Regions from separate parts of the Nonomuraea sp. LPB2021202275-12-8 genome, predicted to be linked through region 1. Evidence: riboswitches for the same ligand, from Rfam matches in the RefSeq annotation. Region 1 holds a riboswitch; the other holds the start of a gene.

Region 1 (5,538 bases):
CGGCACCCACTCCTGGTCGGTCCGGACGAGGAGCTCGAGCGACTCGACGAAGGTCTCCTCGGGCAGCTCGGGCATGGCCATGCGGACCGCCGAGCGATTGAACCGGGCGGCGTTGGCATAGGGCCGGAAGGTCACGATGGAGCCGCCGACCTGCCGGTATGCCTTGAGCCCTTCGAAGAGCTCCTGGGCGTAGTGGAAGACCGAGGTGGCCGGGTCGAGCGTGAGCGGCCCGTACGGCTGGAGCCGGGCGTCGTGCCAGCCCTGGCCCTCGGTGTAGTCGATCGAGATCATGTGATCGGTGAAGGTCTGCCCGAATCCCGGATTCGCCAATACCTGCTCGCGCTCGGCCGCGGTGCGAGCGTGGTCGGATAGCTGCACGTCGAAGCTTAGCTTCTGAGCGATGGTCATGACGAGGGTCCTTCTCTCTGCGATGTCGGGCCGGTACTGCCGTGAGGGCGGTCCGTACTTCCTATTGTCTCGCTATTTGGGATGGCAAGGGACTGATGGGGTGGTTTCGCCCTTCAAACACGCAAAAGCGCCTGGCGGGTCCTCGTCGGACCGCCAGGCGCTTGCTGAGCTGGGCGGCCCTAGCTCGATACTCGCGCGGTGATGTCGTCGCCGATCTCCTGGGTGGTGCGGCCGGCCCATCCGGCCAGGCGCTCGACGATGTCGTCGGCGACGGCCTGCTCCACCTTGGCCGCCTCGGCGGCCAGGCCGAGGTGGTCGAGCAGCATGGCGACCGACAGGATGGTGGCGGTCGGGTCGGCCTTGCCCTGCCCGGCGATGTCGGGAGCGCTGCCGTGCACCGGCTCGAACATGCTGGGCGTGGTGCGCTCGGGGTTGATGTTGCCGCTGGCGGCCAGGCCGATGCCCCCGGCGATGGCCGCTCCCAGATCGGTGATGATGTCACCGAAGAGGTTGTCGGTGACGACGACGTCGAACCTCTCGGGCTGGGACACGAAGAACATCGAGGCGGCGTCGATGTGGCTGTAGTCGGTGGTGACCTCGGGGTATTCCTCGGCCACGCGGTCGACGGTGCGCTGCCAGAGGTCTCCGGCGAAGGTCAGCACGTTGGTCTTGTGGACCAGGGTCAGCTTCTTGCGGGGGCGCGACATCGCCTTGTCGAAGGCGTAGCGCACCACGCGCTCGACACCGTAGGCGGTGTTGAGCGACTCCTGGGTGGCGATCTCGTGCGGGGTGCCACGGCGCATGGTGCCACCGGTGCCGGCGTAGAGACCCTCGGTGCCCTCGCGGATGACGACCATGTCGATGTCCTCGGCCGGGGTGTCGGCGAGGGGCGTCTCCACGCCGGGGAAGAGCTTGACCGGGCGCAGGTTGACGTAGTGGTCGAACTCGAAGCGGATGCGCAGCAGCAGGTCGCGCTCCAGGATTCCCGGCGGCACGCTGGGGTCGCCGACGGCGCCGAGCAGGATCGCGTCATAGCCGCGCAGCTCCTGCAGCACGGCGTCGGGCAGCGTCTCGCCGGTGCGGTGGTATCGGGCGGCGCCCAGGTCGTAACGGGTGGCCTCGATCTTGGTCCCGACCGCATCGAGGACCTTCAGCCCCTCGGCCACGACCTCGGTGCCGATGCCGTCACCGGGGATGACTGCCAGACGAATGTTGCGCGACTCCATGGGCGTACCTTACCGGCTCGTCTCGGCTGACGAACACATGATCTCACGGGCCGGACATTTTACCTTTGTCCTATTTGCGGGGATTTGACCGTTTCGTTAGAGTTCCCCCAGCCTAATCCACACAGCACTGTGTGGAGCCGGGGACCCACCCCAACCTGGGGCGAATCGGCATCAACGCCGTAGGGCGCCTTCCAAGCCCGAGCCCGTCAGCTAACCCGGCCGGCCGTATGGAAGGACAGTCCCCTGTCTCGCATCGCCATTCTCCTCGCCACCACGGGTCTCGTACTCGCCGCCGCCCAACTGCCGGCGAGCGCGGACCCTGCGGACACCCCCGAAACCCCCCAAACCGCTGAAACCCCCCGCACCGCCGAAACCCCCCAGGCCGCCGAAATCCCCCACGCGGCCGAAACCCCCAAGAGCGTCACCCTCACCGCCGCCCAGGTCGAGAAGATCCGCAAGCGCAGCCGCCCCCAGCCCGCCTGGAAGGCCGCCCTGTCCTTCGCCATGGACAAGCGCGGCATCCCGTACGTCTGGGGCGGGACGAGCGAGCGCGGCTACGACTGCTCCGGCCTCATGCTCAGGGCGTACGAAAGCGCCGGCGTGAAGCTGCCGCGCACGGCCGCCCAGCAGTACTCGGCCTTCGGCAGGAAGATCGCCTGGGACGACCTCAAGCCCGGCGACCTGGTCTTCTTCAGCGGCCTCGGCCACGTCGGCATGATCTCCAAACCGGGCCACATGGTCCACGCCCCGCACAGCGGCGACGTCGTCAAGGAGGAACGCCTGTCCGCCTGGCGCCGCGACGCCTTCGTGGGCGCGGTACGGCCCGACCCCAAGGGCGTGCGCCAGGCCTCGAAGCCCGCCTTGATCCCGGCCATGCCCACCGCAAGCACCCTGTGACACGTAGCGTGTGAGGCATGGCAGCCGAGAAGGTGCATCTCACCAAGGAGAAGGCGACTCTCCTGGCCACCCTGTACGGCAGGGCCCTGGACGCGCGGTCACCGGAGCCGATCCTGGGCGACGACATGGCCGTCCAGGCGATCGAGCGGATCGACCACGACTTCACTGAGACGGGCATCACCCGCCGCAGCGCCGCCTCGGTGGCGTTCCGGGCCCGGTTCATGGACGAGTGGGCGACCGGCTTCCTCGCCGCGCATCCGGACGCGGTGGTGCTGCACCTGGGCTGCGGCCTGGACACCCGCGTCCACCGGCTGGACCCGCCGCCCACCGTCGACTGGTACGACGTGGACTACCCGGACGTCGTGGAGCTGCGCCGGCGCCTGTTCCCGCAGCGGCCCGGCTACACGATGATCGGCTCGTCGGTCACCGACCTGGCCTGGCTGGACCAGGTGCCGGGCGACGGCAGGCAGGTGCTGGTGATCGCCGAGGGGCTGTTCTACTACCTCGACGAGGCGGGTGGCCGGGAGCTCGTCCGGCGGATCGTGGACCGGTTCGCCGGCGGGCAGCTCGTGTTCGACGCCCTGAGCAGGCTCGGGCTCAGGCTGCAGGTGCTCAACACGCCGGTGCGCAGGGCGAAGGCCAGGATGCACTGGGCCGTCGACGGCCCCGAGCACCTGCTGTCGATCCATCCGAAGCTGCGCTGCGTGACCATGCTGAGCGCGCTCGACCTGACCGGACCCGGGTTGCCGCCGGGTTTCCGCGCGGCGGCTCGCCTGATGAAGCTGGTGCCCGGGATGGCCCGGGCAGCGGCCTTCTACCGGCTGGAGTTCTGAGGGACGCCGCCGTTGTCGCGGCGGTCCAGCGCCGTCTGCAGCGCCTGGGCCGCCTCGTCCTCGTGCTCGTCGGCGCCGTTCCAGGAATACATCTCGTACATGGGACTCAGCTCATTTCGCGAGGCGTCGGGAAGGTGAAGTCGGATCCCGGTCGCGAATCCGACCGGGCCTGATCTCGGGGTCCGGATCACGGACCGCACGAAGGGACTTACCGGCCGACGGCTCGCCGCTCACCGCGACGGGTCGCCGACCTGCCCTAACAGGCCCCGCCGCGGCAGGTAATAAGTACGAGAACCTGGCGCATCGTTCGCCAGACTACCTGGCGGTAGCCGGGCTGTCTCGTTGGATGTCCTACTATCTCGCATTCTGAGACAGCGAAAGGGTCGCCGCCGGAGGCATCCGGAGGCGGCCCTTCGAAGCGGACTTTCCGAGGAGTCAGTCCTCGAGGTCGACCGAGCGGCCGCTCTCGGCGCCGATCTCCGAGCCGATCTGCTCCAGCACCTCGGCCGGGATCGCGGAGTCGACGGTCAGCGCGATGAGCGCCTTGCCGCCCTTGACGTCGCGGGCCACCTGCATGGAGGCGATGTTGATGCCCTGCTCACCAAGAATCCGGCCCACCACGCCGACGACGCCGGGGCGGTCGGTGTAGGTGAAGAACGACAGGTGCGCGGTCGGCTCGATCTCCATCTCGTAGCCGTTGACCTCGACGATCTTGGTGATCTGCCGGGGGCCGGAGAGCGTGCCGGACACCGAGACCTGGCGGCCGTCGGCCAGCACGCCGCGCACGGTGATGACGTTGCGCCAGTCGGGGCTGTCAGAGCTGGTGATCAGGTCGACGCTGACACCACGGTCCTTGGCGAGCAGCGGCGCGTTCACGTAGGTGACGGAGTCCTCCACCACGTCGGTGAAGACGCCCTTGAGCGCGGCCAGCTCCAGCACCCGCACGTCCTTGGAGGCGATCTCACCGCGCACCTCGACGTCGAGCTTGGTGGCCACCTCGCCGGCCAGCGCGGTGAAGACCCGGCCCAGCTTCTCGGCCAGCGGCAGGCCGGGCTTGACGTCCTCGGCGACGGCGCCGCCCTGGACGTTGACGGCGTCGGGCACGAACTCGCCCGCCAGCGCCAGCTTCACGCTCCTGGCGACCTGGGTGCCGGCCTTCTCCTGGGCCTCGTGCGTGGAGGCGCCGAGGTGCGGGGTGGCGACGACCTGGTCCAGCTCGAACAGCGGGCTGTCGGTGCAGGGCTCCTTGCTGAACACGTCGAGGCCGGCGCCGGCGACGCGGCCCTCCTTGATCGCGGAGTAGAGGGCGGACTCGTCCACGATGCCGCCGCGGGCCACGTTGATGATCCGCACCGAGGGCTTGACCTCGTGCAGCTCCTTGTCGCCGATGAGCCCGAGCGTCTCCTTGGACTTGGGCAGGTGCACGGTGATGAAGTCGGCCTGCTTGAGCACCTCTTCGAGGCTGAGCAGCTTGACGCCCATCTGCGCGGCGCGGGCCGGCGGCAGGTAGGGGTCGTAGGCGATCAGCTCGACGCCGAACGGCTGCAGCCGCTGGGCCACGAGCTGGCCGATCTTGCCGAGGCCGAGGATGCCGACGACCTTCTCGTCGAGCTCGACACCGGTGTACTTGGACCGCTTCCACTCGCCGTTCTTCAGCGCGGCGTGGGCCTGCGCGGTGTTGCGGGCGCTGGCCAGGATGAGCGCGATGGTCTGCTCGGCGGCGCTGGTGATGTTGGACGTCGGGGCGTTGACCACCATGACGCCTGCCTTGGTGGCCGCCTCGACGTCCACGTTGTCGAGGCCGACACCGGCGCGGGCGACCACGCGCAGCTTGGGCGCGGCGGCGACGGCCTCGGCGTCGACCTGCGTGGCGGAGCGGACGATCAGCGCGTCCACGTCGGCGAGTGCGGGCAGCAGCTGGGAACGGTCGGCGCCGTCGGTGTGGCGGACCTCGAAATCGGCGCCGAGCACGGCGAGGCCGGCCTCGGACAGCTCCTCTGCGACCAGTACGACGGGCTTGTTCACGGGTGTGAATCCTTCGAGCGTGCGACGGGCGTGAGGGACACGTCGACGGGCCCCTCGGATCCCACAGAGTCTATCCACGCTTGTGAACGCATTCACGAAGGACTCAGCATCTGAGACGCTCCCCGGCGCCTCGCCGTACCCCGCTCGCG
Region 2 (5,538 bases), on a different contig from region 1:
CGTCGCGGGGCGGCTCGCGGAGGCCGGGCTGGAGGTCGCCGGGGTCGAGGCGAACCTGGTCGGTGGTGAGTGCCCCTACTGGGGCTGCATCCCCTCGAAGATCATGATCCATGCCGCGGCCGCGGCCGAGCCCGACTGGCAGGCGCTGGTGGGGCGGATCCGCGAGGCGACCGACAGCTGGGACGACAAGACGGCGGCCGACCGGTTCACCGGAAAGGGCGGCCACCTCGTCCGGGGGCACGGCCGGATCACCGGCCCGCGCGAGGTGACGGTCGGCGACCAGGTGCTTCGGGCACGCCGGGGGATCGTGATCGCCTCCGGCTCGGAGCCCGCGGTACCGCCGATCGACGGACTGGCCCGGACGCCGTACTGGACCAACCATCAGACGATCGAGGCCGACATCCTGCCCGCCTCTCTCATCGTGCTGGGCGGCGGGGCCATCGGGGTGGAGCTGGCGCAGGTGTTCTCCCGGTTCGGCACCGAGGTGACGGTGGTCGAGGCGGCCGAGCGCCTGGTCGCGCTGGAGGAGCCGGAGGCCGGCGAGCTGCTCGCCAAGGTGTTCGCGAACGAGGGCATCACGGTCATGACAGGCGCCAAGGTGTCGACGGTGTCGCATGCCGGCGGGCTGTTCGAGCTCGGCGGGGTGCGGGCGGAGAAACTGCTGGTCGCGACCGGGCGCCGGGTCGACCTCAGGGCGCTCGGAGTGGGCGCGCTCGGGCTGGACGAGAGCGCCCGCGCCGTGCCCGCGGACGAGCGGATGCGCGTGACGGACGGGGTGTGGGCGCTGGGCGACGCGGTCGGCAAGGGGGCGTTCACGCACATGGCGACGTATCACGCGAACATCATCGTCAAGGAGATCCTGGGCGAGCCGGTGCATCCCGCGGAGTATCACGCGGTGCCGAGGGCGACGTTCACCGATCCGGAGATCGGCTCCGTCGGGTTGACGGAGGCGCAGGCCCGCGAGCGAGGCCTGGACGTACGCACGGCCGTGGGTGATCTGGGCACCAGAGGCTGGATCGCGCAGGCCGAGGGCTTCGTCAAGCTGGTGGCGGCCGACGGTGTCCTGGTCGGGGCGACGTTCGCGGGGCCGTCAGGCGGTGAGGTGCTCGGCATGCTGACGCTGGCCGTGCACGCCCGGATCCCGCTGAGCAGGCTCGACGAGATGATCTACGCGTATCCGGCCTTCCACCGGGCGGTCTCGCCCGTGGTGAGGGAGCTCACCGCGGGCGGCTGAACCGTCAGTTGGCGTTGGGGCGCCTGCCGTGGTTGGCCTTCTTCTTCTTGCGCGCCTTGCCTTTGCGGGCTCGCTTGGCCATGGCTCCTCCTCCGATGATCGGGGTACGGCGTGTGTCCCCAACTTCCCTTCCCGGCCGGCTGTGCACAAGCCATTCCGATGACCTAACATTCCCCAACAAATTCGTGTCATAATTTGGTGGAATCTGTTGGAAGGAGCGGGGGCGTGCTCGCACAGCAGCGTCAGCAGGCGATTCTCGAACGCGTCCGCAGCGCCGGCGGCGTCCGGGTGGCCGATCTCGTCCGCGAGCTCGGCGTTTCCGACATGACGATCCGCCGCGACCTCGAGGTGCTCGCCGAGCGCGGGCTGCTGGAGAAGGTGCACGGCGGCGCGACGGCGCTCGGCCCCGGTTCCACCGAGGAGCCCGGCTTCACCGCCAAGTCCGCCCGCCAGCAGCAGGAGAAAGAGGCGATCGCGCGCCGCGCCGCCCAGCTCGTGCGGCCGGGCACGGCGGTCGCGCTGTCGGCGGGCACCACCACGTGGGCGATGGCCCACCACCTGATCGGCGTGCCCGAGCTCACGGTGATCACCAATTCGGTGCCCGTCGCCGACGTCTTCCACCGCAACCCACGCGCCGACCGCACCGTCGTGCTCACCGGCGGCGTCCGCACCCCCTCCGACGCGCTGGTCGGCCCGGTGGCCGTGGCGGCGATCCGACGGCTGCACGTGGACACCCTCTTCCTGGGCGTGCACGGGATGAGCGTGCGCGCCGGCTTCACCACGCCCAACCTGCTCGAATCCGAGACTGACAGGGAGCTGGTGAGCGCCGCGCACCGGCTGGTCGTGCCCGCGGACCACACCAAGTGGAACACGGTCGGCATCAGCACGATCGCCGAGCTGACCGAGGCCGACGTCGTCATCAGCGACCCGGGGTTGCCCGAGGAAGCACGCATGGAGCTGGTCGAACGGGCCGGAGAACTGATCATCGCGGAGGACTCGCAGTGAAGCGCACCATCACCCATCTGGCCGACGGCCGTGAACTGATCTACTTCGATCGGCGCGACGACGCCGACCGGAGCGCGATCGACCGCCGGCCGCTCGATCCCCGGCCGGTGGCGTCCGAGCTGCGCTACGACCCGCTGACCGACGAGTGGATCGCGATGGCGGGGCACCGGCAGACCCGGACGTTCCTGCCTCCGGCCGACGAGTGCCCGCTGTGCCCGTCGTCCGACACGAGGGCTTCGGAGATCCCGGCTCACGACTACGACGTCGTGGTGTTCGAGAACCGATTCCCCTCCTTTTCCGGAAATTTCGGCTCTTACCAGGACCCTGGTGGGCTGAGTGAGGTCCGTCCGGGCGCAGGGCGGTGCGAGGTGGTGTGCTTCACGTCCGAGCACTCCTCCTCGTTCTCCCGGCTCTCCGACGAGCAGGTCGAGCTGGTCATGGAGGCCTGGGCGGACCGCACGGCCGAGCTGTCCGCGATCGAGGGCGTGGAGCAGGTCTTCTGCTTCGAGAACCGGGGCGAGGAGATCGGTATCACGATCTTCCACCCGCACGGCCAGATCTACGCCTACCCCTACGTCACCCCCAAGACCAGGCTGCAGCTCGGCGCCGCCAGGCGTTATGCCGAGCGCCACCCCGGCCGCAACCTCTACGCCGACGTGCTGGACGCCGAGCGGGCCGGGCCCCGGGTGGTGGCCGCCAACGAGCTGTGGACGGCCTTCGTGCCCGCCGCCGCCCGCTGGCCGTTCGAGGTGCACCTCTATCCGCACCGGCAGGTGCCGGACCTTGCGGCGCTGTCGGAGGCGGAGCGTGCGGCGTTCGCACCGCTCTACACCTCGGTCCTGCGGGCGCTCGACGGCCTGTTCGACGTCGCGATGCCGTACATCTCGGCCTGGCACCAGGCGCCGGTACGGCAGGACCGCGAGCTGGGCTACCTGCACCTGGAGCTGTTCTCCATCCGGCGGGCTCCCGGCAAGCTGAAGTTCCTGGCAGGATCGGAGTCGGCCATGGGCGCCTTCGTCAACGACGTGCTCCCGGAAGAGGCTGCGCGCATGCTTCGATCACAGGTAGATCACTAATTGATTTCTGGTTGGAGTCGCATTACTCGTGATCTACCACTAATATCCCTTCAAGCACGGCCGTAACGTCGTGTAACGCCTAATCCCGGGCGAGTTGCCCGGGAGCCGGGGACCCACCGCACTTGGGGTGAAGCCGCTTCGGTGGCAGGGAGCTCTCTTGCCCGAACCCGTCAGCTAACCCGGCCGGCAGAGGGAGAGGAACCCGTACGTGGCGGCAGCGTCCCCCGCGCAACTGGCCATCGGCGTCATCACCGCGGCAGCGGTGGCCCTCATCCCGGCGACCGGCTCCGCCGCCGTCTCCGGCCCAGCGGCGGCGACCACCACCGCGGACCCCAAGCCCACCGAAAGCCGGCTCCGGGCCGAGCTCAAGGCGCTGAACCAGAAGGTCGACAAACTCATCGAGCGCTACAACCTCAAGCGCGTCGAGCTGGCCGAGGCCCAGAAGGCCGCCGAAGCGGCCAAGAAGCGCCTGGACACGGCCGACGAGGCGCTGACCACGGCCCAGCGGCGCGTCGCCGAGCTGGCCTCGCTGCGCTATCAGAACGGCGGCATGCCCCTGCCGACCATCGTGATGCCGCCCGACGGCGCCGCCGCCGCCGTGCTGGAGCAGCTCACCGCCAATCAGACGGCCGTGGTGCAGGGCGTGGCCGACGCGCGCGATGAGAAGAAGAAGGCCGCCGACGACGCGGCGGCGCTCGCCCGCGACATCAGCGCCGACACCGCCGAGGTGGCCAAGCAGCGCGACGACGCCAAGGACGTCATCGGGGACATCCAGAAGAAGCTGCAGGAGCTCGTCCCGTTCAGCACCGGCCGCCGCTCCGACGGCAGCTGGGCCCCCCAGCTCCCCTCAGGCGCCGACAACATCACCGGCCGCACCCGGGCGATGCGCGAGCAGATCCAGAAGAACTTCAGGCTGCCGTTCTCGGTGGGCTGCTTCCGTTCCGGCGGCGGTGGCGAGCACCCCCTGGGCCGGGCGTGCGACTTCATGATGAGCACCGGCGGCAGCATGCCCAGTGCCGTCAACAACGTCCTGGGCGACAGCATCGCCGCCTGGACCCTCCAGAACCGCGACAAGCTCGGCGTCAAGTACGTCATCTGGAAGCAGCGGATCAACCACGGCTCCGGCTGGAGCGCGATGTCGGACCGCGGCAGCGTCACCGAGAACCACTACGACCACGTACACGTCTCCATGCAGTGAGCCCCGCGGGGCGTCGGGCCACGTCGGGAGATCGCGTCCGGCGAAGCGGCGGATGGCGCACTCCGTGATCCGGGCGAGCTGACCGACCGCCTGCTTGCGTATCCTTCGTATGCATTTTGCACATGGAGGGCATATGGAGCTGAAACCGCAGGTCGCGCGGGCCTTGGTCGCGGCCTCGCTCCTTGCCCTGCTCGCGGCCAGGGTCGGCCAGCTCCTCCATCCCGGCGCCGGCCCCCTGCCGCACAGGATGATCGCCATCCCGATGGTCGTCGCCCTGATCACGGTGTACGGGCTGATGGTGTTCCGCGACCGGCTCGGCTCCGGCCTGCCGATGACCGTGACGGCATTGCTGACCTTCGGCCCCTACCTCGTCGTCGGCGGCACGTGGGGGCCGATCGCGGGCGTCCTCGGCTCGGCCGTCCTGCTGGCCCTGGCGGCACCCACGTCCTGGCTGCTGTTCGCACTGATCATGGTCGCCGACACCGGTGTCTCCTGCCTGTACTACTGGGACTCCCCCGCGGTCATCGCCGCGCGGGCGGTGACCTGCCTGAACGTCGGGCTCAGCCTCTTCGCGGTGGTCCGGCTCGCCGAACGGGTCCGGCTGGCGAACGCGCACCGGCAGCAGCTCGCCGGGCTCGCCGTCGCCAGAGACCGCCTTGGCACCGCCCATCACCTGCAGGCGACCATCGGAACGGAGCTTTCCGCCATCGTCGGCACGGCCCGCCGCCTCGGCGATGGCACCGGGCCCGATCCGGGGCGCCGCCTGGACGATGCCCGGGCGAGCCTGGCAGAGATCGTGGAGCGCGCCCGGCGGGCCCTTTCCGCGGCCCGTGAGATCGCCGACACGCACCGGCAGGCCGCCGCGCCCGCCGAGCCCACGCAGAGCGTGCCGGTCCCGGTCATGTTCAGATTCGCCTGGTGGATCCTGCTCCTCGTGGTGATCAATGTCTCCGCCGTCACGCTCGTCAACGTGGACGAGCGCCAGTCCCCCGATGCGGCCGGATGGGCCGCGGCGCTCGCCGTCC

What was found. Region 1 has a riboswitch for cyclic di-AMP ahead of V5E28_RS09160 (C40 family peptidase). Riboswitches for the same ligand answer to the same signal wherever they lie in the genome.
Region 2: another riboswitch for cyclic di-AMP. It lies ahead of V5E28_RS25840 (coiled-coil domain-containing protein); the one in region 1 lies ahead of V5E28_RS09160 (C40 family peptidase).

The regions. Positions count from the first base shown of each region.
Region 1 covers NZ_JBAHWD010000004.1:136,544-142,081, reverse strand. Annotated here, with positions in the region: gene V5E28_RS09170 (branched-chain amino acid aminotransferase) at 1-408, opposite strand, end outside; gene V5E28_RS09165 (3-isopropylmalate dehydrogenase) at 588-1,634, opposite strand; cyclic di-AMP (ydaO/yuaA leader) riboswitch at 1,734-1,874, shown strand; gene V5E28_RS09160 (C40 family peptidase) at 2,139-2,531, shown strand; gene V5E28_RS09155 (class I SAM-dependent methyltransferase) at 2,549-3,364, shown strand; gene serA (phosphoglycerate dehydrogenase) at 3,800-5,389, opposite strand.
Region 2 covers NZ_JBAHWD010000015.1:16,056-21,593, forward strand. Annotated here, with positions in the region: gene V5E28_RS25825 (dihydrolipoyl dehydrogenase family protein) at 1-1,234, shown strand, start outside; gene V5E28_RS49615 (50S ribosomal protein bL37) at 1,239-1,316, opposite strand; gene V5E28_RS25830 (DeoR/GlpR family DNA-binding transcription regulator) at 1,460-2,239, shown strand; gene galT (galactose-1-phosphate uridylyltransferase) at 2,236-3,315, shown strand; cyclic di-AMP (ydaO/yuaA leader) riboswitch at 3,382-3,518, shown strand; gene V5E28_RS25840 (coiled-coil domain-containing protein) at 3,524-4,513, shown strand; gene V5E28_RS25845 (sensor histidine kinase) at 4,647-5,538, shown strand, end outside.